DNA from 3 places in the Priestia sp. SRI_019 genome. Region 3 is predicted to be linked to each of the others. Evidence: riboswitches for the same ligand, from Rfam matches in the RefSeq annotation. Region 3 holds a riboswitch; each other region holds the start of a gene.
What was found. A riboswitch is a leader RNA that binds a small molecule or an ion and turns the genes downstream of it on or off. The one in region 3 is predicted to bind lysine.

Region 1 (10,021 bases), on a different contig from region 3:
TAGAAAAATCTAATTTTTTATTTTTTTTTGAGGGAGAGGATGCGTGTGGAATCCACCGAAAAGATATGGCTTTCTCAATATCCGGATGAAATACCTGCTATGCTTCATTATGAACAAAAAAATTTAGCACAGCTTTTTGAAGAGGCAGTTCAAAAGGATCCTAAAAAAAGCGCAATCTATTTTCTAGGGAAAAAAATGACGTTTTCCCAGCTGCATCAAGATTCTCTAAAGCTGTCATCTTACCTTATTGAACTGGGATTAAAAAGAGGGGATAGAGTAGCCATTATGCTTCCAAATTGCCCTCAAGCAGTCATTTCCTTTTATGCTGTTCTTCTTGCCGGAGGAGTAGTGGTTCAAACAAATCCTTTGTATACGGAAAGAGAGTTAGAGTATCAGCTTAATGATTCAGAAGCGACCATGATTATTGCACTCGATTTGCTATATCCGCGTGTAGTAAAAATGAAAGCGTTAACAAAAGTGAAACACGTAGTCATCACCTCTATTCAAGATTATCTCCCATTTCCCAAAAACATAATGTATCCATTTATTCAGCGCAAGCAGCAGAAGATAAGCGTGGATGTGAGTCATACGGAGACTACTCATTTATTTAAACGTATTATAAATGAATCCTCTCCCGCAGTATGTAACGCTGAGGGAATTTCAGACGAAGATATCGCGATTTTACAATACACCGGGGGAACAACAGGTTTTCCAAAAGGAGTCATGCTTACTCATAAAAACTTGGTAGCCAATGCAACAATGTGTTCACATTGGTTATACCGCTGCAGGCATGGAGAAGAAAAAGTGCTTGGAATTATTCCATTTTTTCATGTGTATGGTTTAACAACGGTTCTTGTTCTATCGGTTTTGCAAAACTATGAGATGGTTCTTCTGCCTAAATTTGATGCAAAAACGACGCTCAAAACCATCCATAAGCAGCAGCCTACTTTATTTCCAGGTGCTCCGACAATTTACATCGCATTATTAAATCATCCTGATTTAGCAAAATACAACCTATCTTCCATTGATTCATGTATGAGCGGTTCGGCTCCCCTTCCTGTAGAAGTGCAGGAGCAGTTTGAAAAGATCACCGGAGGTAAACTGGTAGAAGGATATGGATTAACAGAAACCTCTCCTGTTACTCATGCTAATTTTCTTTGGGAAGAGAGAATACCAGGAAGCATTGGAGTGCCTTGGCCAGACACGGATGCCAAAATTCTCTCGTTTGAAACAGGTAAAGAAGCTGCTGTAAGCGAAGTAGGAGAAATTGCGGTTAAAGGTCCTCAGGTCATGAAAGGATACTGGAAGCAGCCTGAAGAAACGGAGGCTGTTATGCGAGACGGATGGTTGCTAACAGGTGATGTTGGCTATATGGATGATAAAGGTTATTTTTATGTAGTAGACCGAAAGAAAGATATTATTATTGCCGGGGGATATAATATCTATCCTCGAGAAGTTGAAGAAGTATTATATGAGCATGAAAAAATTCAAGAAGCTGTAGTAGTAGGTGTTCCTGACCCATATAGAGGAGAAACGGTGAAGGCTTACATTGTATTAAAAAATGGTGTAAGATGTACTGAAGAAGAGCTAAATGAGTTTTCCAGAAAGTATTTAGCTGCTTATAAAGTTCCGCGCCTTTATGAATTTCGAAATGAGCTTCCGAAAACAGCGGTCGGTAAGATTCTGCGACGAGCGCTGATTGATGAAGAAAATGAAAAGCATAAAAAGGCGACGTAATCGATCGTCGCCTTTGATTTTTTTCCTGAAACATAATTGACAGATACTTGCGGTTTCTTTATTATAAAGATATGAATGAATAATCATTCATATTTTAAAGGAGCGTATAAGATTGAGAAGAAATAAGCCAAAGTATAAACAGATTATCGATGCAGCTGTAGTAGTAATAGCAGAAAACGGATACCACAATGCTCAGGTTTCTAAAATTGCTAAGCAGGCTGGAGTTGCAGACGGTACGATATATTTATATTTTAAAAACAAAGAAGATGTCTTAATTTCTTTGTTTCAAGAGAAGATGGGACAATTTGTAGAAAAAATTTATGAAGAACTGGCGGGAATTGAAACCGCGGCAGAAAAACTTCATGTGTTAATTGACAAACATTTTTCGTTTCTAGCAGAGGATCATCATTTAGCTACAGTGACACAGCTCGAACTGCGTCAATCGAACAAAGATTTAAGATTGAAAATTAATGATGTATTAAAAGATTATCTGACTCTCATTGATTCTATTTTGCAGACAGGAATCGAAACGGGTGAGTTTTCTGAAAATATAGATATTCGTCTTGCGCGACAGATGATTTTTGGAACGATTGATGAAACTGTCACAACATGGGTAATGAACGATCATCGATATGGTCTAATAGAATCGGTAGATAAAGTCCATTCCCTGCTGTTAAACGGCTGCAGCGGCTCATAATCGTAAGTGAGCCTGCTGCTCCCCTGCGAGGGGAAAAAGCGCAAGGTAATGAAAATAGAAAGAAAGGGTGGCGTAAACAAATGGAGATTATCCAGGTTGAAACTGTTGATGCAATAAGCTTCATTACGTTAAATAGACAACCTGCTAACGCTTTGTCTCAAGCTTTATTAAAAGATCTTTCAAGTGTTTTGAAACATTTGGAAGATAGTAAAGAGACAAGGGTTATCGTTATTAAAGGTGAAGGGAAATTTTTTTGTGCCGGAGCTGATATAAAAGAATTCACATCACTTCAGCAGGAAAAAGAATACGAGAAGCTTGCTGTTAACGGTCAAGAGCTCTTTGAGTATATTGAAAATTACCCAAAACCAGTGATTGCAGCTATTCATGGAGCTGCTTTAGGCGGAGGATTGGAGCTTGCTATGAGCTGCCATATCCGTTTGGTAACAGAAAACGCTAAGCTGGGCCTGCCTGAGCTTCAGTTAGGAATTATACCAGGGTTTGGAGGAACTCAGCGATTGCCTCGTTATGTAGGAGTTCATAAGGCTTGTGAGATGATGCTGACAAGTGATCCAATATCCGGAAGCGAGGCAGTGGAGTTAGGATTGGCAAATGCAGCTTTTGAAGAAAGTCAGCTTATCAATGAAACATTTTTACTTGCTAGAAAAATTGCCAAAAAAAGCCCAATCTCTGTTAAAGCTACCTTGCAGCTGCTTCAGCATGTAAAAACAGATGCTTACTACAGCGGCATTAAAAAAGAAGCGCAGTTTTTTGGAAGCGTATTCAAAAGCCGGGATGCTCAAGAAGGCGTAGCCGCTTTTATTGAAAAGCGCCAGCCTAAATTTTTAGGAAAATAAGCTTAGGAGGGGAATTGAATGAATATTTACGTGTTAGTAAAAAGAACATTCGATACAGAGGAGAAACTTTCATTAAAAAATGGTCAAATTGTTGAAGATGGGGCTGAATTCATTATTAATCCTTACGATGAGTATGCAGTTGAAGAAGCTATTCAGCTAAAGGAAAAGCATGGCGGGGAGATTACGGTCGTGAGTGTAGGAGGGGAAGAATCAGAAAAAGAACTCCGAACAGCTTTGGCTATGGGAGCAGATAAAGCGGTTTTAATCAATACGGAAGATGACATAGAAGATGGCGATCAGTACACGACTTCTAGGCTGCTGGCACAGTACTTAAAAGAACAATCTCCTGACTTGATTTTGGCAGGAAACGTAGCGATTGACGGAGGTTCGGGCCAAGTGGGACCGCGCGTAGCAGAACAGTTAGAAATCCCTTATATCACGACCATTACAAAATTGGATATCGAAGGTGAAAAAGTAACTGTTGTACGCGATGTGGAAGGTGATTCCGAGGTTATTGAAACGTCGCTTCCTCTTTTAGTAACAGCTCAGCAGGGACTTAACGAACCTCGCTATCCATCTCTTCCAGGGATTATGAAAGCGAAGAAGAAACCGTTGGTTGAAGTGGAATTGGATGATTTAGATTTAGATGAAGATGATGTAGAAGCAAAAACAAAGACAATTGAAATTTATTTGCCTCCGAAAAAAGACGCAGGACGCGTATTACAAGGAGATATAAAAGATCAAGTGACAGAACTGGTCAATTTACTGCATAAAGAAGCAAAAGTCATTTAATAAGTCAAAACAATGGGGGTATTGCAATGGGACGCAAAGTGTTAGTTCTAGGAGAAGCACGTGATGGGGGATTACGAAACGTATCGTTTGAAGCGATTTCCGCAGCATCTACTGTAGCTGACGGTGGAGAAATTGTTGCAGCGTTAGTAGGAAAGAACGTAAAAGCTTTAAGTGAAGAGCTTATTGCGTACGGAGCAAATAAAGTTGTTGTGACGGAGCATGAAGATTTAGCTGCTTATACATCAGATGGTTACGCTCAGGCGTTATTAGCCATCATTGAAAGTGAACAGCCTGAAGCTATCGTATTTGGCCATACGGCTCTTGGCAAAGACCTAGCGCCAAAACTGGCAGCTCGCTTAGACAAAGGACTTATCTCCGATGTGACGGATGTAGAAGTTGGAGGGGATCAAGTAGTCTTTACCCGCCCAATTTATTCTGGTAAAGCATTTGAAAAGAAAATCATGACCGATGCTTTTACGTTTGTCACGATTCGTCCAAATAATATTTCACCGCTTGCAAAAGAAGAGGGACGTACAGGCGATGTAGAGGATTTAAATGTTGAAATCAAAAACCTGCGTACAGTTGTAAAAGAAGTTGTACGGAAAGCAACGCAAGGGGTTGATTTATCCGAAGCAAAAGTCGTGATTGCAGGTGGTCGAGGTGTAAAAAGCACGGAAGGTTTTGGACCTCTCCAAGAACTAGCGGACGTGTTAAATGGAGCTGTTGGGGCATCTCGCGGAGCGTGCGATGCAGATTACTGCGACTATTCTCTTCAGATCGGTCAGACGGGCAAAGTAGTCACACCAGATTTATACATTGCCTGCGGAATCTCAGGAGCCATTCAGCATTTGGCCGGCATGTCAAATTCAAAAATTATTGTTGCCATTAACAAAGATCCTGAAGCGAATATTTTTAAAGTAGCTGATTACGGAATCGTTGGAGATTTATTTGAAGTGGTGCCTCTACTAACGGAAGAATTTAAAAAGCTGAAAGTACAGTCTGCGTAAGAGGCTGGGACAAAAGGATTTTAGACGAAGTGAAAAACGAACCATTGATCAAGATGTTTGATTAGTGGTTCGTTTTTTTGTTGGGGTAAACTTTATGTGTGTGGGTCTTTCTAGCAGTTGATTTCTGTGCCAGACTCCCGGGGAAAGCGAAGTCTTGCATAGAAATCAACTGCGGTGGCACAAGCGGTTCAGCCTTTGTATACTATTTGTTCACCTTTAGATGGAATTCATTTCGTTATGTCTCAACCTCACGGAAAACGAAATTTTCTACGTATGTTTTTATGTGAATTGTACAAACTAGAGCGGAGAATAAACAGTATAAATGTAAGCAAAAAGTTAGCAAACCTTATTTGAAGGTGATATACTGTGAGTAGAATTTGGATATTGCATATATTTAGGAGGAATTAAAATGGCTATTGCACATGCTACAGATAAAAACTTTACAGATGAAATTAAATCAGGCCTAGTGCTTGTTGACTTTTGGGCACCATGGTGCGGACCTTGTAAAATGATTGCTCCAGTTCTTGAAGAAATTGATGGCGAACTTAACGATAAAGTTAAAATCGTGAAAGTAGACGTTGATGAAAACCAAGAAACAGCTGGAAAATTTGGTGTTATGAGTATCCCAACTTTAGTATTATTTAAAGATGGAGAGAAAGTTGACCAAGTAGTTGGTTTCCAACCAAAAGAAGCATTAACAGAATTAATTAATAAACACGCGTAAGTCAAAACCTAGCTCAGGCTAGGTTTTTTCTTTTTCTCCACTTTTTCTCTTTTGGGAATACTTTTATTTAGCGAATATGCGTTCGTTTGTTTTATACTAGATGTAAGGAACACCGTCATAAATCCGGCTTATGTGCATGTATTGTAAAGCAGGAAAGAATGTAGGTTACGCTTCATAAGCGAATGTATAGATGGACAGAGTAAGAGAAGAGGAAGGAGAAAAGTATGAATGATTATTTAAAAGAAAAGCTGGCTATTTTACCGGATCAGCCCGGCTGCTACTTGATGAAAGATAAATATGGAACGGTCATTTACGTAGGAAAAGCAAAAGTATTAAAAAATCGAGTGCGCTCCTACTTTACCGGATCTCATGACGGAAAGACGCTTCGACTTGTAAACGACATTGTCGACTTTGAATATATCGTCACATCTTCTAATTTAGAAGCGCTTATTTTAGAAATGAATTTAATTAAAAAGCATGATCCAAAATACAATATTATGCTTAAAGATGATAAGGGCTATCCCTTTATTAAGATTACAGCTGAAAAACAGCCCCGCCTTGTTATTACAAGAAAAATAAAAAAAGATAAAGGGAAATACTTCGGTCCTTATCCTAACGTCCAAGCTGCAAATGAAACCAAGCGGCTTCTTGATCGCATTTATCCACTAAGAAAGTGCTCTACCATGCCAGACAGACCTTGTTTGTATTACCATATCGGGCAATGTCTAGCTCCTTGCGTAAAAGAAGTAAAAGAAGAGCAAAACAAACAAATTATTGAAAATATCACGCGGTTTTTAAATGGTGGATATGAGCATGTCAAAACAGAGTTAACTGAAAAAATGTTAAAAGCTTCAGAAGAACTTGACTTTGAACGGGCTAAAGAATATCGAGATCAAATTGCTCATATTGAAGCGACAATGGAAAAGCAAAAAGTAACGTTTAATGATTTTGTTAATCGAGATGTGTTTGGCTATTCTTATGATAAAGGCTGGATGTGTGTTCAAGTTTTCTTTATTCGCCAAGGGAAATTAATTGAGCGAGAAGTTTCTATGTTTCCTTTTTATAAAGAGCCAGAAGAAGATTTCTTAACTTTTATCGGTCAGTTTTATGCCAAAAATATTAAGCCAAAAGAAGTGCTGGTTCCAGCAACGATTGATGCAGAGTTAGCTGAGAAATTAGTAGAAGTAGAGGTTCAGCATCCAAAGCGAGGCAAAAAGAAAGAATTAGTAGAACTTGCGTGTAAAAATGCAAAAATTGCGCTCGGTGAAAAATTCTATTTAATTGAACGAGATGAAGAGCGCACGGTCGGCGCAGTTGAACGGTTAGGAGAAGAGCTTGGAATTGCAGCGCCTTACCGGATTGAAGCATTTGATAACTCAAATATTCAAGGGACAGATCCCGTTTCTGCGATGATTGTTTTTGTTGATGGGAAACCGGAAAAGAAAGAATATCGCAAATATAAAATTAAGACCGTAAAGGGACCAGATGATTACAGTTCCATGAGAGAAGTCGTTCGCAGACGGTATTCCAGAGCGTTAAAAGAAGGTCTTCCGCTTCCAGATTTAATTGTTGTAGATGGAGGCAAAGGGCATTTAGCTGCAGTACAGGACGTTCTCGAAAATGAATTGGGACTTTTAGTGCCTACAGCAGGTCTTGTCAAAGATGATAAGCACAGAACCTCCAACCTGATGATTGGTGAGCCTCCTCAAATCATACCGCTTGAACGCAATAGTCAAGAATTTTATTTGCTTCAGCGAATTCAAGATGAAGTTCACCGCTTTGCGATTACCTTCCACCGTCAAGTGCGCTCTAAGTCCGCTTTTCAGTCTGTTCTGGACGACATTCCGGGAGTGGGAGAAAAGCGTAAAAAAGCTTTGTTAAAGTATTTTGGTTCGGTGAAAAAATTGAAAGAAGCAACGGTTGATGATATTCGAAATTCAGGTGTTCCTCAAAACATCGCTGAAAAAATTTATGAAACATTGCAAAAATAGTCTTGAAATAATAGAAAATATTTGATAAGCTATTAACTAATTTCATACGACACTTCATCAAATGAAGTGAAGATAGAGGTGCAAATTTAATCAGTACGTATCAGGAAGGGTATGAGCTCTTATGAATGATGCGGAAAGGGAAATTTGCCGAAGTGAACATTACCTCATAGTAATGATTGCTGGTTCTGCGTTGAATAAACGTAGGATTGTCAAGATGTAGATTCTTGGAGAGCTATCTCACGGCAGTGGACGGTTATGTTTTATAATTTTCGTTCGTTAAGCAATGAGAGCTCATCTCATTGCTTTTTTTATTGTCTGAGTAAAAAAATTTAGCTTCTCATCATCCTGCATATGCAAATTTATTGAAAAGGAATGAACAAAATTATGGCATTAATCGTTCAAAAATTTGGTGGAACATCTGTTGGTTCTGTTGAACGTATCCAACATGTAGCAAACCGTGTTATTCAAGAAGCAGAGCGCGGTAACCAAGTAGTTGTTGTTGTATCGGCAATGGGCAAAACTACAGATGCACTGGTGAAATTAGCAAGTGATATTACGGACAGTCCAAGCAAACGCGAAATGGATATGCTTCTTACAACTGGAGAACAAGTAACGATTTCCCTGTTAACAATGGCTCTTCAATATAAAGGGTATGAAGCAACTTCGCTAACAGGTTGGCAAGCTGGTATCCAGACGGAAGCAGTTCACAGCAATGCACGAATCCAGCACATTGACACGACTCGTATTCAAAGCCAATTAGATAGAGGTCGAATCGTAGTAGTAGCTGGATTCCAAGGCTGTTCAGAAGATGGAAGCATTACAACATTAGGTCGAGGCGGCTCTGACACGACGGCAGTAGCTCTTGCCGCAGCATTAAAAGCTGCAAAATGTGATATTTATACAGACGTAACAGGAGTGTTTACGACAGATCCGCGCTATGTAGAAGATGCTCGTAAGCTTCACTCTATTTCATATGACGAAATGTTAGAATTAGCTAATTTGGGAGCAGGGGTGCTGCATCCGCGCGCCGTTGAGTTTGCAAAAAATTATCAGGTACCGCTAGAAGTGCGTTCAAGCTTAGAAAACGAGAATGGAACGATTGTTGAGGAGGAAGTTTCAATGGAACAAAACTTAGTCGTAAGAGGAATTGCGTTTGAAGATAATATTTCACGAGTGACAATTGAAGGGTTAAACAACGAGTTGCAAACTCTTTCTACTATTTTTACAGCATTAGCAAAAGAACAGTTAAATGTGGACATTATTATTCAAAACGTAACGGCTAATAATCGTCTTTCTATCTCATTTTCTATTAAAACTGTAGACGTAGATGCCGCTCTTGCCGTCTTAAAAGAGTATAAATCTACTTTAGGATATACGCGTATTGAACATGAAAGCAGTCTGGCTAAAGTATCAATTGTCGGCTCTGGCATGATTTCTAATCCAGGCGTTGCAGCCGAAATGTTTGAAGTGCTGGCAGGAGAGAAAATTGAAGTGAAGATGGTCAGCACGTCTGAAATTAAAGTATCTACAGTTGTACCGCACGCTGATATGGTAAAAGCTGTTGAGACGCTTCACGTAGCATTTGAATTAGAAGAGCAGCAAGCAGTGCAAGTATAAAGAAGAGAAAAAGACGTGGTATTTCCACGTCTTTTATATATACATATTTCCTATTTTTTATAACGCTCCGCACGCGTTTCGGTAGGTAAGATATCTTTTCGGTCCCACTGTACCGAAATCAGCACTTTTCCGTTCTTTTCTTTATGTGTTAAGTAGGCTTCTGTTAGGCAGTTGTTTTGACGCTGAATCTGTTCAGCTACAAATCCTGACTCAAGATGAAACGAACAAGTTTCCTGCTGAAATCTTTTGCTGACCACATCACCTGATAACTCAAGCTCTAGTGAATATTTATCTTTTTTTGCAAGCGTCAGTGTTCCCCAGGAAGCTGCTTTAAAAAAAGCGACGATTTCATCCATTGTATTTAACGGGTATTTCCGCGCAAGGTGTTTTCCTGCCCAGTATGAAATGGTATTTGTTTCGTCTCCAAGAAGCTCTGGAATTAACACGTCACGCAAAAGGCTGTATCCGAAATATGAAACGTGATCAAGAGTTCTCTCTGTTTCAGCTGTGACATTAGGTTCTGATGTTTCCATCGTCTCTTCAAGTTCTTGCTGTGATTCTGTTTGTAAATTGCTCATGCTTTCCCCTCTTTCTTTACTACT
Region 2 (10,021 bases), 210 kb from region 3:
CGCTAAACCGGACAACAAGGTTCTCCTGATTAAACCTTTTTAGTTGAATCGTTACGGTTCCTCCACTTGGCATAGATTCGACTGCATTTTTAAATATATTACTAAACACCTGTTTCAACTGATTTTCTTCGCATAATACGAGAGGAAGATGAAGATCAATTTCTTTTTTTACGTGAATTTTCTCTGTAATCCCCTGCACCTCAGCTAGCTTTAAAGTATTCTCTAAAATATCTTGGACATGTTTGTCCCTGTAGGTTTTCGCTTGAGGCTTTGCAAGACTCAAGAACTCATCGGTAATCAATTCAATTCTGTCTAACTCATGATTTATCATTTCTACATAGTAAGGCTGACCGCTCGTTTCTTTTAATAACTGCATAAATCCTTTTACCGCCGTCAGAGGGTTTCGAATTTCGTGAGCAATACCAGCCGCTAACTGTCCGACTAAGGAAAGCTGAGCGGATTCACGCAGCAATTTTTCAGTTTTTTTACGTTCTGTAATATCACGAAACAAAACTTGAATGGCCTGCTTTCCCATATAGGGAATAGGAAAGGCAATGGTTTCGGCATCAATCGTATGACCGTCTTTATGAATAAACTTTTCTTCCTGTAGGTCTACAGATTTATTTTCTGTTTTCATTCGATAAATTCGCTGTTTTACAACATCATAGTAATCAGGGTGAACAAACTGATAAACACAAGCTCCTAATACGTCTTGAGGACTTTTGTATCCTAGCGCTTTAGCTCCTGCAGGGTTGATGTAATCAATTTTACCTTCACTATGAACGATAATCGCTTCCGGCGATAACTCAATCAAGCTTCGGTAGCGTTCTTCACTTTCTTTTAAAGCCGTTTCGGCCTGCTTGCGTGATGTTATATCTCGATAGACAAAAGCAATGCATAGCGGCCAATCATTCATATTTTTAACGCGGAATAGTGTGACGCTTACATTAATTAAATGACCGTCTTTATGCTGTCTGACCGTCTCAAATTCCGTTTTCGATTCACCTGATTGAATGGTCTTATGAAGTTCCCACACTGGCTCCTTTAAAAACGAAGGTATAATCGGAAGAGGCTTTTGATAAATTTCTTCAAACGTCCAGCCAAATGTATTCTCAAACGCAGGGTTCACTTGAAGCGTTTTACCTTCTAAGTCAACGACAGCAACAGCATCTGCGTTATGATAAATAAAAGGCTGAATCTGTTCTTTTTTCTCCTGATAACTAGTTATATTCACGCAATGTCCCATGATTTCAGGCTTTTCTGTGTAAGATAAAGGGGTTAAGTTTACTACATAGCGTTTATCATTTATTTGAAGCTCGTACATAAGCTTTTTCTTTTTATTTAGTGCTTCGAAAAAATGCTCATACGAGACCCATTCTTCCAGAGGGATTTTTTGCTCATGAACGCTTTCACCTTGATACATACTGTAAACAAGATAGTCATCTTTTTGTTTGTAAGCAAATATGATTCCTAGCGCCTCATCTGAATGATTTTCTGCATGTAATCGGACTATTTTTTTATTTTCGTTCATATTTACCTACCCCTCACTAGCATCTTTCCTACTCGTTCTCATTCTCTTAATTTTACATGAGGATTTTAGAATTTACTAGATAAAGAAGCGGATATTTTCCATTCATTCACATAAAAAAACGCCTGTAAAGGCGCTTTTTTATGTGAATATGAATTACTTTGAATGATGCATTTTATGACAGTGTCGCTTCGGCACAAAACCATTTTTCTCCATATGCTGATAGCGATTTTCCATATGTGAAGAAATATTTTGACTCTCCGTTTTGCTTAACACGCCATACTCCACATATTTTGAAAGTATTTCTTTCTTTTTTGCTAGTATTTCTTTGTACAGCACGGACAATTCCTGCTTTTGCTGAGATGTCAGCTGCACGTCTTTTGTTTCTGGCTGAGGATGGTTTTCCGCTAATACAGGCGTCGCGCTCATAAGTAAAAAAGCTGCTGCTGCACTTATCATAATCTTTCGCAAACAATCTACTTCCTTTCATCATATAGTAGTTATAGTTTGCGAACCTCTATTTGTTTTCATTCATTCTGTTTACTTAAGACTCGATAGCTCCTCTTAAATCATAGTCGCTAAGATCAATTTCCATTTCCATTTCAAGTGCTAATTTAGCAAGCTCTGAACCAAGATAAGGACCCGACGTTAAGCCTGAAGCTCCAAGACCATTGGCTACTAGTATTCCTTCGTAAACCGGAAGAGCTCCAATGACTGGCAAGAAGCCTGGAGTAAATGGTCGAAACCCTACCCTTGTTTCTAAGACTGTGCTTTCTGTTAAGCCGGGTGCAATTGATAAGGCCTTTGAAAAAATCTCATGAAGCCCCCCAGCAGTTACTCGCAAGTCATAACCCGTGTCGTTTTCATGTGTTGCTCCAATGACAATTTGACCTTGTTCAAACGAAAGAATATATTGGTCGCTTGGAGGCATCACAACGGGCCAGTCTTTTGTATCTAAATCTGGAAGGTGCAAGTGGACAATTTGCGCTTTTTGAAAGCTTGCTAAAAATTTCACTCCAAGAGGCTCTAGTAATTGATTTGCCCACGCTCCTGCTGTCACGATTGTTGTAGTTGCTATAAGGGTTTGCCCATTTACGGCAACGCCCGTTACTTGATTATTTTCATAAAGAAGTTCTGCGTTTCCTTCTATTATTTTTGCACCGTTTTTCTTCGCTGCATTCACAAGTGCGTTTCGAAGAGCTCTTCCGTTAACGCGAGCGGCTCCACTAATATGAACTGAACTGTATTCTTCCGAAAGAACCGGAAACAAAGCCTGTGTTTCTTTGGCGGATAAACGTGTAATCTCGCCTATTTCGGGAGCTTCTTCCCGACGTTTATATGCTCGTTCTTCCATTTTTTTAAGCTTTTGTTCATCAGTATGTAAGCTAATTGCTCCCACTTGCTTATATCCCGTATCCGTTTCTCCATCTTCTTCTAATTGCTGAATTAATGTTTGATAGTACTTGGCGCCGCCTTTTGCTAAGCGGTACCATGCTTTATTTCGACGCTGCGAAAGCCATGGACAAACAATTCCTGCTGCTGCATCAGTAGCTTGACCAGCATCCTTGCGATCTACCAATGTCACATCTGCTCCTGCTTTTGCTAAATGATATGCTGTAGAAGCTCCAAGTATCCCAGCTCCAACTACGATGTATGTTTTCATACCAAAACACCCTTTTCTTTCTTCTAGTATTCTTATGCTATATGTACGCAACTTTAGCATAGCAAAAAAAGAAGTCACATACTAGGCGGAGCTATCTTGAGCTTATTTTTGAGTCTTGCTGACTTTGACATATAGTTCCTTTCATTGTAAACAAAAGCGCAATAAGTTCTTTTACGGGAATTATGGTGAGATGAAGCAAACCACAAATAGTGATCACCCATATTTAACACTGCGCTTACCGCTTTTTTATTATAGTTTCTGAATAAAAAAATGAAAGAATAAAACCACTATAATATGTAAATAAAAAGAAATAACCATTATTTTAAGGAGAGCGTATGCAATCTTCATTTGTATTATTTTTTATCATTCTTGGTTTACTATTTGGCAAGTGGCGAAGGTATCAAGAATACTATCCTACTTTGCTGTTTTGGGTCACGGGGAATTTGCTTTATGAAGTACTGCTGTTTCATCACCGCGTATGGGTATTTCACCCTGTTGGTATTGATCACCTTTTTCTACCCGATCACCTAATGGTTTCCCTTGGAATAACCTTAATTATTTATCCGTTTGTTATACCGGTTTTTTTAGGAAGGCTGCCGCTGCATGTAAGCGGCCGGCTGTGGTGGATTCTTTTGTGGGCGCTTTTATTTACTGTGATTGAGTTCATTGCTTATGTTAATCACAGTATTACTCATCATTATGGATGGTCTCTGCTGTGTTCTTTTCTCTTCAATATTGTCACGTTCTCACTTTTAGTCATCCATCAGAAGACAGCACTGGCCGCTTGGGTTCTATCTGGCAGCTTCATAGCTTTCTTATTTATTCTTTTTGATATTCCTATGCCTTAACTTTTCATTGACTAGACGGAGGAAAAGGAAATATAATAGAAATTACATTTAAATATAATTTTCCTCTCTGAGAATAGAGGTGCATGAAATCAAGAGTCACTTATTGGAGACTAATGGAGTCTGTGAAGATAAGTAAAAGGGATTTCGTGCCGAAGTATATAAACATCCATTGTGTTCATATACTGGTTCAGTATTGAATAAATGCTGAGCTGTCACAAACCATTTGGTTTGTGGAGAGCTATTGAAGAGATGTTGATGCCTAGAATGTAATAATATTTTATTATTATGAAACCAAGACGCGTGAACATCACTTCACGGGTCTTTTTTGTGTTTTTCTACTGACCATCAAAGTTCAAAGTTATAGTTGAATGATTTAAATGGAGGGATACGGATTATGTACTTACATGGAACGAGTAAAATTAACAGCAGCAATCATTTAGAAATTGGGCAGTGCGATACGGTCGAACTGAAAAAACAATACGGCACTCCCCTATACATCTACGATCAAGAATTAATTGAGACAAAATGCAAGGCCTTCCATTCAGCCTTTCGAAGAAGCGGATTTTCATATCAAATCGCCTATGCAGGGAAAGCCTTTCTTTGTATGGAAATGGCTAGCCTTTTAACGAAGCTTGATATGTCACTAGATGTGGTCTCAGGAGGCGAATTATTTACAGCGCTTGAAGCTGGATATCCAGCTGAACGCATTCATTTTCACGGAAATAATAAAACGATTGAAGAAATGGAAATGGCTCTTGATGCGAATATTGGCTGTTTTGTTGTTGATAACTTTACCGAACTTGAAGTTCTGCATGCCTTAGCAGCTGAGCGCAAACAGAAAGCATCTATTCTTCTGCGTGTTACTCCAGGGATTGAAGCCCATACACATGAGTATATTATGACCGGACAGGAAGACTCAAAATTTGGATTTGGTCTTTCCAATGACCAAGCCATGAAAGCGGTAAGTTTTGCGTTAGAAAAGCCTTACTACGATCTTTTAGGCATTCATTGTCATATTGGTTCGCAAATTTTTGAAGTAGATGGTTTTTCTCGCGCCATTGATATTTTAACTGATTTCTTATTCAGCATTCGTGATAAAATGGAATTTGAAGTAAAAGTTTTAAACGTAGGTGGTGGTTTTGGTATTCGTTATACCGAAAGCGACTCTCCTCTTCCAGTTGAGTATTATGTAGATGCACTGACAAAAAAGCTAAGCCGCACGTTAACTGAACAGAATTATACCCTTCCAGAAGTCTGGATTGAGCCTGGAAGAAGCATCGTAGGAGAAGCAGGTACAACGCTTTATACAATTGGATCAACGAAGGAGATTCCAGGTGTACGCAAATACGTAGGAATTGACGGCGGTATGACTGATAATATCCGTCCTGCTCTTTACGATGCAAAACATGAAGCTGTCTTGGCTAATAGAGTGACGGATAAAAAAGATGAAACAGTATCAATTGCGGGTAAATGCTGTGAATCAGGAGATATGCTTATTTGGGATATTGACTTGCCGCGCGTTAATCAAGGAGATTTATTAGCAGTGTCCTCTACAGGTGCCTACAACTATTCAATGGCTAGCAATTACAACCGTATTCCGCGCCCTGCTGTTGTATTTGTGAAAAATGGAGAAGCTCGTCTTGCTGTAGAGCGAGAAACATACGAAGATTTGGTGCGTAAAGATGTAAAGCCAGTCGTTACTACGTATGCAATGAGCAAATAATAGCTGTTCTTGCGTAGTAAAGAAGCTATTGTTGTTTGGAGGAAATCTAACTATGGTTTTAAGTGTATTTAAAACGTACAGATCATCGCTTATTCTGCTTCTCGCTATTTTAATTGGCGGGATAGCAGGATATGCTATTGGACCCGATGTGGCAGTCGTGAAGCCTTTTGGTGATTTGTTTCTTAATTTGATGTTCATGATTATCGTTCCCCTTGTCTTTTTTAGTGTGGCTTCGGCGATTGCAAACATGAACGAAATGAAACGTCTTGGTAAAATTATGCTAGGAATTGCCGTTGTGTTTGTCGCCACTGCTGCTGTTTCAGCCGTTTTAGGCTTTTTAGGCGCATCACTTTACAATCCGCTACATAATGTAGATACTTCTGCCATTAAAGAATTGATGGGTGACAGTGAAAATACAGCTGAAAAAATGACGCTTTTAAATCAGCTTGTTAGCACATTTACTGTACCTGATTTTGTTCAGTTATTTTCGAAAGAGCATATTTTACAATTAATTGTCTTTGCCGTTATTTTCGGTATTGCTACCACAATGGCCGGTGAAAAAGGACAGCCTATGGCGAAATTTCTGACTTCGGGTCAAGAAGTATCGATGAAGGTTGTTAAAATCGTGATGTACTATGCCCCCATTGGTTTAGGATGCTATTTTGCTACTGTAGTAGGAGAACTTGGACCAAAGATCTTACAAGGGTACGCTAGAGCATTTATTCTTTATTTATTAATTGCAATCGTTTACTATTTCGGTTTCTTTACGCTATATGCATGGATTGCTGGCGGTAAAGCAGGAATTAAGTTGTTTTGGAAAAATGCAGCTGCTCCTTCTATCACCGCTATTGCTACCTGTTCTTCTGCTGCATCTATTCCGGTCAATTTAGATGCAACAAAGAAAATGGGTGTGCCGCTGGATATCGCTGAAACGGTGATTCCATTAGGAGCAAACACGCATAAAGATGGTTCTGTGATCGGTGGTATTCTAAAGATTGTTTTCTTATTCAGTTTGTTTGGCAAAGATATGACGTCTGCTACGAGTATTTTGAGCATTTTAGGCGTAGCCTTTTTAGTTGGAGCCGTAATGGGAGCAATCCCTGGAGGCGGTATGATTGGCGAAATGTTAATCATTACAATTTATGGATTTTCGCCAGAAGTTCTGCCCATTATTGCGGTCATTTCCACAATTATTGACGCCCCTGCTACGCTTTTAAACAGTACGGGAAATACAGTAACAGCGATGCTTGTTACAAGGTTTACAGAAGGAAAAGACTGGATTAACAAAATTATCACCACCGATAAAGTCGCTTAGTAAAAAAGCAAAGGGAACAGTTTAGTGACTCTCCCTTTGCTTTTTTCGTGTGCAGTAATATCGATAGCGGTGTATAAAGTCTGTAAATACGCACATTCTATAGGTATGTTTCATAACCGGACTGGAGGTGTCGTCTAATGAGTAACGCTGCAGGAGGTTCAAAGAAGAATCAACCGAATGATGCGAATCACGTAAGCGCAGAAACAAAAGCTCATCAAAAACGTCTCACTGAGCAAAACAAACAAGAGCATCAAGCTGAAGAACGAAAATAAAATGACGTTAAAGAGCGCAGCGCCTGCGTTCTTTAACGTCATTTTATTTTTAGAGAGAACTTCATAACCCCGCTCGTTATGGGGCTATCGTACAACCTCCTTTTGAACTTTTACATATTCTATTAATAGGTTTGTAAAAGGAGGAATGATATGATGTTTTCTTGGCTAGAGATTACAGCCGCAGCCTTTGGACTTTCAGTTATTTTGATAAGTTTTGCATTTTTGCCCGAACGTACATGCAAAAATCTTTATATTCCTCATCAGCTAGTAGCAAAATCTATGTTTCTCTACAAAAAAATTATTCGTTTTATAAATCAATTTCGAGAGAAACTTTAGTTCATTTCCTTTCCCTGTTTTTATTCATTGGATATATCCTCCCCCTTTTTAATCAGCGCATTTACAGTAAATAATTTAATGGTTAAAATAAAGAGTAAAGAAAAAGGATAAGCAGTTTGCAGAAATGGAGTTTCACATGGAAATCAGAGACTTAGAATACTTTATAGAGGTAGCAAACCATAAAAATTTTACAAAGGCAGCGCTGCAAGTTCATTTGTCACAAACGGCTTTAAGTAAAGCCGTCAAAAAAGTAGAAAATGAACTAGGATTTGAGCTTCTTGATCGTTCAACAAGAGAATTAAAGCTAACCGATGCAGGAGAGGTTGTGTATCATCAGGCAACTAAAGCTCTGTCGGTGTTAAAAGACATGCCTCACTTGTTGGGAGATTTAATGAATTTGCAAACAGGGCAAATCAAGATGGGAGTCCCTCCGCTCATCGGGACCTTGTTTTTCCCGAAGATTGCAAAAGCATTTAATGAACAATACCCTAAAGTATCTCTAGAGCTTATTGAATTTGGAGCAAAAAAAATTGAAGCACTTGTGGAAGAGGCTGGTGTAGATATGGGGATTGTTATGCTTCCTCTTACAAGCGGTCATGATGAACATTTTCACGTATACCCGTTCGTTAAGGAGAGATTTCTTTTATACGCGCATAAAAACCATCCTTTAGCGAAACGTTCTTCCGTCTGGATGAAAGAATTGGAGCATGAAAAATTCATTATGTTTAGTGAAGAATTTACGCTGCACGACCGGTTAATTCAAGATGCTTTAAAATCAGGCTTTGTGCCTTCTATAGCGTATAAAAGTTCTCAATGGGATTTAATTATTGAATTAACAGCGGCAGAACTAGGTATTGCTATTTTACCCGAATCGCTTTATGCCAAAGTGAAAGATCCCAATATTACTACCGTACCTATTGCAGATCCTGAAATGATGTGGGAACTTGGAATTATTCTGTTAAAAGAGCGCTACAGTTCATTCGCTGTACGAGAATTGATTAATTTTTTAACCGAAAAACAAATGACAGATAAATTGGGACCCATTTAAAAAGAGTCTGGAACAAAAGTATGTTAGTTCAAGGACAATCCGAACGAGTTTGGTTGAGAATCCAACTCGTTCGGATTTTTTCGTGGGGACGCTGAACGTAGGTTTCATGTATGTATTTGCTTCTAGCTGTTGATTGGATGGGTTTAGTTATGTCTCCGTCTTTTTTGATGTGTAATACAAATTTTATCATTCAACAATCCCTACAATGAATCCATCATAGCCTTTGCTTCCAACGGTTTGTATAGCCGTGGCGCTGATTCGTTTTTCTTGATCCAGAGCATTCATAAATTGGCGAATTCCCTTTACATTTTCATCTTCACTTTCTGAGTTCACCACATGCCCTTGACGAACAACATTATCACAAATAATCGTACTTCCTCTTTTCGATAATTCTAGAGCCCACTTTAAGTAATTTGGGTTATTCGGCTTGTCAGCATCAATAAAGATAAGATCAAATGGCTCTGTTCCCTTATCCTTTAATACAGCTAATGTATCAAGCCCGGGGCCGACAAGGACTTCTACTAAGTGGCTTACTCCCGCTCTTTTTAAATTAGCTCTTGCTACTTCTGCATGCTGAGCGCTCAATTCGAGCGTAATCAGCTGTCCGTCTTTCGGAAGAGCTCTGGCTAGCCAAATCGTGCTGTATCCTCCAAGAGTACCAATTTCCAAAATGCGTTTAGCTCCTTTTAATGAAGCTAACAAATGCAGAAACTTCCCTTGACTAGGCGATACGTCGATGGCAGGTAATCCAGCCTCTTGATTTGCCTTCAATACCTCATCAAGAATAGGGTCAGGTTGTATAAGCTTATCATTCATATAAAGATCCACTTCATTCCAAATTTCATATATAGACATTTCCATACTCCTCCACATAAGTGATAAAAGCTTTATTATTTCTATGAATGTGTTCTAGCTCTCTAATAAACTATCCTGCTCGCTCTTAAAAAGAATTGTTATATGTCCATAAAAAAAGACCTTCAGAGAGGTCTTTTTTATCTTTAAATAATCGTAACTTTACTAAGATCTATCTTGGCACTTTTTAAAAAGTTATATGTCAATTTATCCATTTTTGCACCTTCAAAATCGGATTTTTTTAAATCTGATCCTCGAAACTGTACATTTAGCAAAGTGGCGTTGCGAAATGAGGCTTTTTTTAATGATGTTCCTTCAAAGATTGTTCCCTTAAATGTTTCCTCGTCAAATACAATGTCTGTTAAATTACATTGCTTAAAGTACGTGTTGTCATAGATACAGCCTTCAAAACTGGCCTGTTTAAAATTTGCCCATT
Region 3 (10,021 bases):
CTTTCATTGACTCAGCGCTAACTCCTGCGAGTTGATCTCCAGAACGCTCTTCGTTTGCTTTGGCCATGATTTCTTTTAAGCTATAAAATGAAAATGTTTCTCCTAACAATCGTGTAGTTTTAAACATCGTTTCCTCCTTCTATATTTAGTAGATTATGATGAAAAAGCGAGCGTTTTAACGGAAACGGAGATCGCTTCTCCAGCTACTGGTAACCCTAGATCAATGTAATCTCCGTGTGTAAAATCAATTTGATCTAAACAAATAATTTCTAACTCTTTCCTCTGTTTAGCTAATGCTTGTCCTAAAGCTTTTGCAATATCTTGCTCGCATAGAACAACGAGGCACTTAGCTCCTTTAAAACAAGCAATAAATTCAGCGCTTATTACTTTTGCTAATTCTTGAAGCATCTTATAGCTGCAGTAAGGAAAATGAGATAAAGCAATAGCAGCGGGGGGATCTTCTGCGCTGAAAATAGTTGAAGCCTGCATACATGCCGCTCGAGCTCTTTCTTGAAACATCAGCGGATTCCATTTCTCTTCTTGCTGAACAGGTATCTCTACAATCGGGATATTTTTTAACGGCAGCCGCTTCGACCCAATGTATACAGTTGATCCGCTAACTTCTGTATTTTGCATACCAGCCCCAATTACAGTAGCGCGCGTTGTCTCAGCGGCTTGAGAAACTTGGATGGATTGAAAATGATATGCTAGAAGCGGACCAACGTCTCCATGTATGGCCACTTCTTTCACTGTTTTTGGCTTTTGCTTCTCCATCATTGCTCCTACTCCTCCTGAAACCATGATCATTTCGGGGATAGAAAATCTTGTATGAGGAGAAACGAGAAGCGAGGAATTTTGATTCAGCGCATTTACATAATTCACGGTTTCTTCAGCTAGTAATTGACAGATAGACGAGAGCTTTTCAAATGTTGCTTTTTCACCTTCTCGCAGTGTTAAAGAATTATTTTCCAAAAATTCAGTTAAATGAGACGAAACGTAGGTGACAAAACCGTCTGAATTCAGACGAATTAATCTTCCCCCCACATGCAGTGTAAACGTTTCTATAACTTTTCCATTTTGACATAAAGCGATGTTAGCAGTTCCTCCTCCTACATCAATATTGGCAATTACTGCATTTGTTTCAGCAGAATGTTCGATTGCTCCTGATCCTTTTGCTGCTAATATTCCTTCCAGGTCAGCGCCAGCTGTTGCAACAACAAAATCCCCAGCATGTTCGGCTAGATAGTGAACGATACTTTCTGCATTTTGCTTTCTGGCCGTTTCTCCTGTGATGATAACAGCACCTGCTTCCACTTGATCTAAGGAGATTCCTGCATTCTTATACTCTTGTTCTAGTAGTACCGTTAATCTTTGAACATCGATTTCAACATCGTTTAGCATAGGGGTGGTATAGATAGAACTTGCATAGGTTACGCGACGATCAATAATTTGACAGCCTGGCAGCGTAAACTGATTTTGTTGATTTGCTATTAACAGCTTGCTTACAATCAGTTTCGTTGTGCTTGTTCCAATATCTAAACCTATGCTCGTGATCCATTTCTGTAGCATGCTATCAATCCTTTATCTCGTTTGAATATGGTGATTATCATAAAACAGTTTTTTGAATATTTCACTAACTATGTTATCAAACCTGACACACTTTTGTGTAAACAAAGGTGACAAATGACAAAAAAGACTAAATCTTGGTAGATTTAGTCTTTTTGCTTATGATGAGTGTGATTTAGTTATAATCATTCTTGATGCCGATGGAATTAATAGTGAAAGAATGATTAAGCAGGCTATTAGTGATCCTACCATTGAAATCCCGTTCATTGAAAAAGAATACCATAGAGCGGACATGCCCTTTGGCGCATATGATCCCCAGAAAATAATACCCGCAATAAAGTGCCAGAAATACCGTGCGAAGCTGCCGATAATAAGGGATAAAACAATCAAAACAAAAGCTTTTGATCTGTTATTGTTAGCTAAATTTGTTTTAATAGATTGCGAAAAAATACCTCCAAAACCTATAAAAGCAAAAGCCACAATATATTCAATAAACGTTTGCAGCGCTGTTAAAATATAAGCCGTTCCTGTTGCCAACTGTAAAAGCCCCCATAATAGACCAGATAGAGCCCCGCCTTTTACTCCCCAGCGAAAGCACATAATAAAAATGGGCACCATGGAGAACGAAATACTCACAGCCGTTGCAATCTTAATGGAAGGCAAAAGATCAAGTAGAAGTGCTAATGCTGCAAAAATAGCTATTTCAATTTTAGCCTGTAAAGGTAATGCTTTATTCACGTTTCTCACTCCTGTTTTTGAATCATTCATATCAAACGGTTTACACAGGAGTAAGCAAATATATGCTACTATTCCCACATTCCTACGCTAGCGTTAACTAACAGGTTCGAAGGGTCTGAACAATTTGTTCACTCTCAGCACGGCGGCTCCCCCTGTGGTACGTTCGGATATTTATGTAGTATTATGACAACATTCATTATATCATATGTAACAAAATAGATTCGAGAGATTTCAAAGATGTTTCTATTTTCTGAATCTATTTTTTATAATGACAATCGTTTTAGTATTTGGTATACTTCTTTTATGTCAAATGAATATAAAAAACCCTCATCCTAATCGATGAGGTAGAGGTCGCAGTTTTTAATAGTAAAGCAACGGAAATGCAGAGAACATTGAGGATGTTGCTTGAAAGGAAAAATTGCCGAAGTTTAGATCACTTCTCGGTTGATTTAAGCTGGGGCTGTCTCCGAACAGGAACAGAACTGTCACATCATGCGAGTGATGTGAAGAGCTATCTTCACGGAAGGTTGACGCGGTTTTCAGATTTAAAAGCGCGCACATATACTGCGGGCTTTTTTTATGTTATCCCGTCTCTTTCCGTACATTCGAAAGGAGTATTTATCTATGCAAGAGCAGCAAGAATTAAAACGTGGGTTGAAATCTCGCCACTTAACGATGATTTCATTAGGAGGAGCCATCGGAACCGGCTTATTCCTAGCAAGTGGTGGAGCAATTCACACAGCAGGACCTGGGGGAGCGCTTTTAGCTTACGCTATCATTGGTGTCATGGTTTACTTTTTGATGACCAGCCTAGCGGAGCTCGCAGCTTATATGCCTGAAGCCGGTTCGTTTAGTACGTATGCGTCTCGGTTTGTAGATCCATCCTTTGGTTTCGCTCTCGGCTGGAACTATTGGTATAACTGGGCTATTACGATTGCAGCTGAATTATCTGCTGGAGCCCTTATTATGAAATTTTGGTTCCCAAACTCTTCTTCTATTTTATGGAGTGCCCTGTTTTTATTAATTATGTTTGGGCTTAACTACCTTTCTGTAAAAGGATTTGGTGAATCTGAATTTTGGTTTTCGTTAATTAAAGTAGTAACGGTTATCATCTTTTTAGTTATTGGTATTATGATGATTTTTGGTATCTTTAACAATGCAGCACCAGGTTTTAAAAACTTCACGCTTGGTGATGGACCCATTCACGGTGGATTCTTTACTGTCTTAGGTATTTTTATGGCTGCTGGTTTTTCATTCCAAGGAACAGAGTTGCTTGGAGTCGCAGCTGGAGAAAGTGAAGATCCGGAAAAAACGGTTCCTCGTGCAGTTAAACAAGTCTTCTGGCGCATCTTGTTATTTTATATTTTAGCTATTTTTGTTATCGGGATGCTTATTCCATACACAGCGGATTCATTAGCAAGTGATGATGTGCGGGTAAGTCCATTTACTTTAATATTCGAACGAGCAGGTCTGGCGTTTGCAGCATCAGCTATCAATGCCGTTATTTTAACAGCCGTTTTATCTGCTGGTAACTCAGGTATGTATGCTTCTACGCGTATGCTGTGGAACTTAGCGAAAGATGGAAAAGCACCGAGGTTCTTAGCAAAAGTAAATAAACGAGGCGTTCCGGTTAATGCTTTAATCGCAACGGCACTTGTCGGTACACTTGCATTTGGTGCTTCATTTTTTGGAGACGGTGCGGTATACACGTGGTTACTTAACGCTTCTGGTATGTCTGGTTTTATTGCTTGGTTAGGAATTGCCATCAGCCACTATCGTTTTAGAAGAGCATTTGTTGCCCAAGGTCATGATTTGAGTGAACTTCCATATCATGCAAAACTTTTCCCGTTTGGTCCTATCTTTGCCTTTATTTTATGTGCTGTTGTCATTTTAGGTCAAAACTATTCGGCGTTTACGGGTGATTCGATTGACTGGTACGGTGTACTTGTTTCTTATATCGGACTTCCTTTATTCTTAATTGTTTGGTTAGGATACAAATGGACGAAAAAGTCAAAACTTATTCCGTTAAAAGAATGCCAAGTAACAGTAAAAAAATACGAATAAAAAAAGCTCTCTATTCTTTTGAATAGAGAGCTTTTTTATGTGACCTGATCAGCAAAATGAAGAGATATATAGGCGGGCTGATTTTTCATAACAAGCATATAACCTTTGAGGGGGCGATTACAGTAATCAGCAGCTTCTATATAATAAATATGCTGAATTAACCTGCTTAAATGGGTTACAAAAGATAGAAGTTGATGAGTAGGAATGCTTTGGATGTAGTCTATGATTTCTTGTTTAGTTTGAAGGCCCGAATGAGTACATTCTAACAGATGAAAAAGCGGATCTGCTGCTATAGTAGATAGTTCAGAGTTGTGTTTGATTCTATTCAGCTGGATATGCAGTTCTTTTTTGGACCATTTTTTTGGAATAGCTCTTAGATGCTGATATTGAACATGTGTATTCATGATAGCTAACACCTTTCGTATTAAAATAATAAAACGACTTATTATTTTAATAACCTTTACACATGAAACTAAAACGTTGCAATGTGTAAAGGTGTCATACATCTTATAAAATAAGCTGATAAAAAAGAACATCTTGCCACTGATCGAATTTCCAGCCTACTTCTTTAAATTCTCCGCAAAATGTAAAATTAAATTGCTCATGCATTTTGATACTGATATCATTCCCTTTTGTAATCCCTGAAATGACAACGTGATGGTTGAGTTCTTTAGCTAATTCCAAAATTCGCTTCATAAGCTTTTTTCCAATGCCATGCCCCTGCTGGTTTTTATCAATATAAATCGATAGCTCTACCGTTTGAATGTACGCCTCTTTATCTCGATAAGAAGAAAGCGAAGCATAGCCCGCTACTACCCCATCTTTTTCTGCGACAATAAGCGGAAAAAGTTCATTGCTAATATGATTATTAAACCAGCTCCTTCTTTGCTCTACCGTTACAGGCGTTAAGTCAAAAGTAGCAGCACTTGTTTGAACAGACTGGTTATAAATTTCAACAAGCATAGGTAAATCTTCTTCTTTAGCATAACGAATGATCATATGTACAAACTCCTTATAGTATAGAATTATCTTTATTTTACTTCTTTTAATAAACATAATCTACATAAAAAACCGATGTGCGCATGCACATCAGTTGTGATTTTGAGCATATTGAAAGGTTTGAAGAACTTGAAGTGTCTCTTTTGTAGAAACGACCGTCGCAAACTCCTCATGCAAAGAAGACAGTGCGAATGTATGTACATCTTCTGCAGGAAGCCTTGTTTTTCCATCGTAGGACATACAATCAAAGCAAGCTGTTGCATCGTTTACAACGTACGTCCTGTACCCTAGATTTCCAGCCATGCGGGCAGTCGTAGAGACGCAGTGATTAGTAGTTAGTCCTATTAAGATAAGCGTATCATAGCCATTTGCTTTTAAATAACTGTCTAGCTCTGTTCCAATGAAGCAGCTGTTCACGTGTTTGCGAATTAAGTATTCGTCTTCTTGTGGACCAAACCCTTCTTTGAACTGAAACCCCTTTGAACTTGGGTGTAAAGGAGAATCTGGATTTTCTGATGCATGCTGTACGTGAATGACAGGATAATCTTGGCGCCTCCATGCTTGCAGTAGTGTCAGCATATGTTTTTCTGCATCTAGATTGTTTCTTTCCCCCCACTGTGGTGAATAAAATCCTTCTTGTACATCAATAAGCAGCAGCACTGGCCGGGAACGTAGCATAAGCATCATCTTCTTTCATCTTTATTTTAAAATGGAAATAACGTATGTGCACCCATCAGATCCGGCTTTTGACGAATGAACCGTTTGTTTCGGTAAATGTATCCGATCTCCTGCCTGACATAGAACCGTATCATGTTCAACTGTAAAGTAAATAGATCCTTCAAGTATATGAAGAATTTCATCAGTTGGATGGGTATGAGATGGGTGCGTTTGAAAAGCAATATCGTGCTGTACTTCAACGTATCCAGTATACGCCGGAAGCAGTTCTTTAATTACTTCTTCAAACTTTCCGCCAACTCCTTTTTTAATAGAGGCTTTTTTTACGTCCATGCTGCTCACTCCTTTTTAATTTAAACGGACACTGTCCGGTAGTATAGTTGTTATCATCGCGCAAAAAATATTGCTTCCACTCTCGGTTTTCCTGCTGTCCATACCATCCTAATTCAGGATGAGCTGATACGTCATCATATGTTTCCAACCGATCACGGACGACCTTTTGTACGTGCTTCCCTATTTTTGAATCTCCTGTCATTCCTTCAAACACCCATCGAGGCTGAAATGTAATCATAAATCCTCTGCTCTTACGGCTTTTACGTAAAGAATGAGCAGGCGTATTACAGACGACAAAAGTAGGTTCTCCGTGAAAGCAAAATTCCCACAATGGATCTTTTGGATCTTTTGGAATGTCTTGCGGCCATTTCTTTTGATCAATTTGATGAAGAAACGTCAGCGTATCCCAAAACATCGTTTCGTACTCTTCCATTGAACGTTCTTTATGTTCAGGCTTAAAGAATAACACAAAGGATGTATAGCGACCTATGGTTTTAAAAGTATCTATGTATTCTCTAAGTGCCGACGCTGCATTCCTAATATCTTGGTAGTTATAAGGAGTAGTCACAAATGAAAACCGCAGTAAATCTTTTTTAAAGCCTTCTACCCCTAATATACAAGGAAATGGATTTTCTTCTGATAATATATCGCTTTGGAAATATTGAAAAGCATCTTTTCCCCAAAACGGGACATGCGTTGACTCTAAAACCTCATTGGCTCGAAAAAGTATTTTTGATGCCATTAAAACCCTCCTTATGGAACTCAACGTTACATGTGTATTAAAGAAAAGAAAGTTTATGAGCATTTTTAACTAAATGTCGCTTCTAAATTTTAAAACTCTAATCTATATATATATAAGCTACTATTGGACAAGTTAGAAAGGAGGCTGTGTTTGTGGAATGGTTTTTGATTGCTATAAAACAAATAATTCTAGGTATTAGTCTCGCAGCACCGGTAGGTCCAATTAATATAGAGATGATTAAAAAAGGGCTGACAAAAGGTTTTTGGGCTTCTTGGCTAGTTGGTTTAGGAGGCATGACGGCCGACATTTTATTTATGCTCCTCATTTTAATAGGGTTAACGCCTTTTGTTCAGATGCAGGCTGTTACTGTTTCCCTGTATGCAACTGGTTTTGTCATGCTCACATTTGTTGGCTTTCAAAGTATGAAACAAGCTGTCTCTCGTTCCTTTTCAGTCGATGTAAATAAACCCTCTATTAAAGGAGATAAATCGTTTTTTTCAGGCTTCTTCATTGCTCTTATGAACCCTTTAAATATTGTGTTTTGGTTTGGTGTATTTGGGTCAAGCTTAAGCGAAAGCCTCCACAGTCAAACGTGGCTATCTGTCTTTTTTCACAGTTTCTTTATTATCTTTGGCATCCTTCTTTGGAATTTAAATATTGCCTGCAGCATTCATTTCACAAGAAAATTTATCACACCTAAGCTTCTTCGTTTCATTACGTTAGGTGCCGGGTTTTTACTTTTTTTATTTGGCTGCCAGTTCGGTTTTAAGTGTATATCCTTACTTATAGGCTGAGCTTTTAGCAATGAGTTCAATAAGAGTGTCATTTACTTTCTCACGTTCATCATAAAAAAGGCCGTGTCCACTATTTTCAAATGGAAGAAGTGTAGAAAATGAAATATGACGATTCATAACTTTTGCAAGATCAAATGGACAAATTTGATCTTTTTTTCCGTGTAATATATATGTCTCAGCGAAAATTTGACTTAAATCTTCCCGTAAGTCTTCGTCTCGTAAAGACACCGCAGTTTTAATCGTTCCATGACCGGATGCCTCTAAACCTAAATCTTGAAACCACCCTCTAAAAGCTGAACTGGTTGGCTGATTAAAAAACTTTTTCCCAAACTCTTCAAGCATGTTAGGACGATCTCTATACGTATTTTGAATAATTGTATATACTTCTTCAGAAGGAAGTCCATATGGAAAATCAGTTTTTTGAATAAAACTAGGAGCCGCTGCTCCTAATAAAATTAACTTCTTCACGCCATATCCTAAATGTCTGCTCATATATCGAATGGCAATGGCTCCCCCCATAGAAAAGCCTACGAGCGTATAATTTTTAAGCTCCAATCTTTCTACTAACATGCGAACATCATCCGCTAATTGATTATAAGAATAGCCGGTGAAAGGCGCATCTGATTTTCCGAATCCTCGAAGATCAGGAGCGATACATCGAATACCTCGGGCCGGCAATGTTGTAAATTGGTATTCGTACATTTTAGCGTTAACAGGCCACCCGTGAAGGAAAAGAACGGGTTCCCCTTTTCCGATATCCCGAACAAAAAGTTTAGTCTTAGGAGTTACGTGAATAAAATAGTTCATGTATAACACCTCCTAGTTGTTCTTATATATATATGTTTAGGACAATTGGAACATTCAAAAGTTTCTTATAGGCCTGTGTAGGATGTGTATAATGTTTATTTGGGATGAGGAGTAGAGTAATTCTTTTATATTGTTTATTTAGAACATAGTTTAATTTAAAAATATAAAGTGAAAAAAGCAGTAAAGCTTTAAAAACTTTACTGCTTTTTTTGTTATTTTTCTTCCAGCCACACATCAACTAAATTGCCAGCTTCGCTTTGGTCCAATACGAATGAACCGTTGCTGTATCGGTCACTAGCTCGCATTGTAGACGGATCAACCTGCTCGATTTGACCTTTAGATGATTCCACTATCATGTAATGTTCTTTAGAGATTGCTTTTACTTTTGCAATTTGATGCGGATTAGCTTTTAGTTCTCGGACCATCACTAGCCCTCGTTTTGCTCGTGCTGATTCTTCAAACTCAGTAATTTTTGTCTTTTTCACAGCTCCTCGCTGCGTGGCGATAAATAATTCAGTTGATAGAGCTTCATCTTCATCGAAGATAACGCCGCTTACAACATAATCATCGTCTTTTAAGTTAATTCCTTTCACACCAGAAGCGCGAGTTCCTACAATATTGATTTCTTCTTCCCGGAAACGCAGTCCGTAGCCAGAACGAGTGGCAATAAACACTTGTTTTTTACCATCCGTTTGATATACATCGATTACTTCATCATCGCCTTTTAAATTAACGGCGACAAGAGCTTTGGAGTAGCGCTGTGCTTTATATTGAAGTAATTCTGATTTTTTGACCATACCATTTTTCGTAAAGAAAAGCAGATACTGATTTTCTTTAAATTCTTTCACCGGTATCGCCCGTACAATTTGCTCTTCTTTATCAATTGGAACAATGTTCATGATATGCTGCCCCATGTCTTTCCACCTGATATCAGGAAGTTCGTGCACTGGCATATATAAATAATTCCCTTTGTTTGTGAAGATGAGTAGCGTTTCGGTTGTATTAATTTCATACTTCGCTAAAATTCGGTCCGTATCTTTCATACCGAAGTCTTGCCCGTTAGACGCGGTGTAAGAACGAAGGCTTGTTCGTTTTACGTATCCGTCTTTTGTGACTGTCACCATCACTTCTTCAGATGGAACCATCACTTCTAGATTAATCTTAATTTCTTCGATTTCCGCTTCAATTTTTGAGCGGCGTTCTGTACTATATTGCTTCTTTACACGGCGTAATTCTTTTTTGATTACATTAAAAAGTTTTTTCTCGCTATGTAAGATTTCTTCTAACTCGTTAATTTTAGCAC

Region 1: linked by a shared signal. The riboswitch ahead of AC2YJL_RS00880 (aspartate kinase) and the one ahead of AC2YJL_RS11525 (amino acid permease) in region 3 are both predicted to bind lysine.
Region 2: linked by a shared signal. The riboswitch ahead of lysA (diaminopimelate decarboxylase) and the one ahead of AC2YJL_RS11525 (amino acid permease) in region 3 are both predicted to bind lysine.

What each region holds. Positions count from the first base shown of each region.
Region 1 is NZ_JBYCZN010000001.1:171,594-181,614, forward strand. It holds gene AC2YJL_RS00845 (AMP-binding protein) at 40-1,737, shown strand; gene fadR (fatty acid metabolism transcriptional regulator FadR) at 1,850-2,434, shown strand; gene AC2YJL_RS00855 (enoyl-CoA hydratase) at 2,515-3,288, shown strand; gene AC2YJL_RS00860 (electron transfer flavoprotein subunit beta/FixA family protein) at 3,307-4,080, shown strand; gene AC2YJL_RS00865 (electron transfer flavoprotein subunit alpha/FixB family protein) at 4,107-5,087, shown strand; gene trxA (thioredoxin) at 5,497-5,811, shown strand; gene uvrC (excinuclease ABC subunit UvrC) at 6,036-7,802, shown strand; lysine riboswitch at 7,868-8,045, shown strand; gene AC2YJL_RS00880 (aspartate kinase) at 8,187-9,419, shown strand; gene AC2YJL_RS00885 (YslB family protein) at 9,470-9,997, opposite strand.
Region 2 is NZ_JBYCZN010000002.1:436,537-446,557, forward strand. It holds gene AC2YJL_RS12530 (PAS domain-containing sensor histidine kinase) at 1-1,531, opposite strand, end outside; gene AC2YJL_RS12535 (YckD family protein) at 1,685-1,999, opposite strand; gene AC2YJL_RS12540 (NAD(P)/FAD-dependent oxidoreductase) at 2,073-3,191, opposite strand; gene AC2YJL_RS12545 (CBO0543 family protein) at 3,527-4,039, shown strand; lysine riboswitch at 4,106-4,288, shown strand; gene lysA (diaminopimelate decarboxylase) at 4,434-5,762, shown strand; gene AC2YJL_RS12555 (dicarboxylate/amino acid:cation symporter) at 5,815-7,077, shown strand; gene AC2YJL_RS12560 (hypothetical protein) at 7,215-7,349, shown strand; gene AC2YJL_RS12565 (hypothetical protein) at 7,500-7,685, shown strand; gene AC2YJL_RS12570 (LysR family transcriptional regulator) at 7,822-8,733, shown strand; gene AC2YJL_RS12575 (O-methyltransferase) at 8,920-9,606, opposite strand; gene AC2YJL_RS12580 (pentapeptide repeat-containing protein) at 9,732-10,021, opposite strand, start outside.
Region 3 is NZ_JBYCZN010000002.1:231,084-241,104, reverse strand. It holds gene AC2YJL_RS11540 (ethanolamine ammonia-lyase subunit EutB) at 1-127, opposite strand, end outside; gene AC2YJL_RS11535 (ethanolamine ammonia-lyase reactivating factor EutA) at 154-1,569, opposite strand; gene thiT (energy-coupled thiamine transporter ThiT) at 1,726-2,334, opposite strand; TPP riboswitch at 2,367-2,467, opposite strand; lysine riboswitch at 2,642-2,826, shown strand; gene AC2YJL_RS11525 (amino acid permease) at 2,929-4,368, shown strand; gene AC2YJL_RS11520 (hypothetical protein) at 4,404-4,772, opposite strand; gene AC2YJL_RS11515 (GNAT family N-acetyltransferase) at 4,876-5,367, opposite strand; gene AC2YJL_RS11510 (cysteine hydrolase family protein) at 5,458-6,045, opposite strand; gene AC2YJL_RS11505 (cupin domain-containing protein) at 6,067-6,375, opposite strand; gene AC2YJL_RS11500 (YqcI/YcgG family protein) at 6,350-7,117, opposite strand; gene AC2YJL_RS11495 (LysE family transporter) at 7,270-7,911, shown strand; gene AC2YJL_RS11490 (alpha/beta fold hydrolase) at 7,897-8,718, opposite strand; gene parC (DNA topoisomerase IV subunit A) at 8,931-10,021, opposite strand, start outside.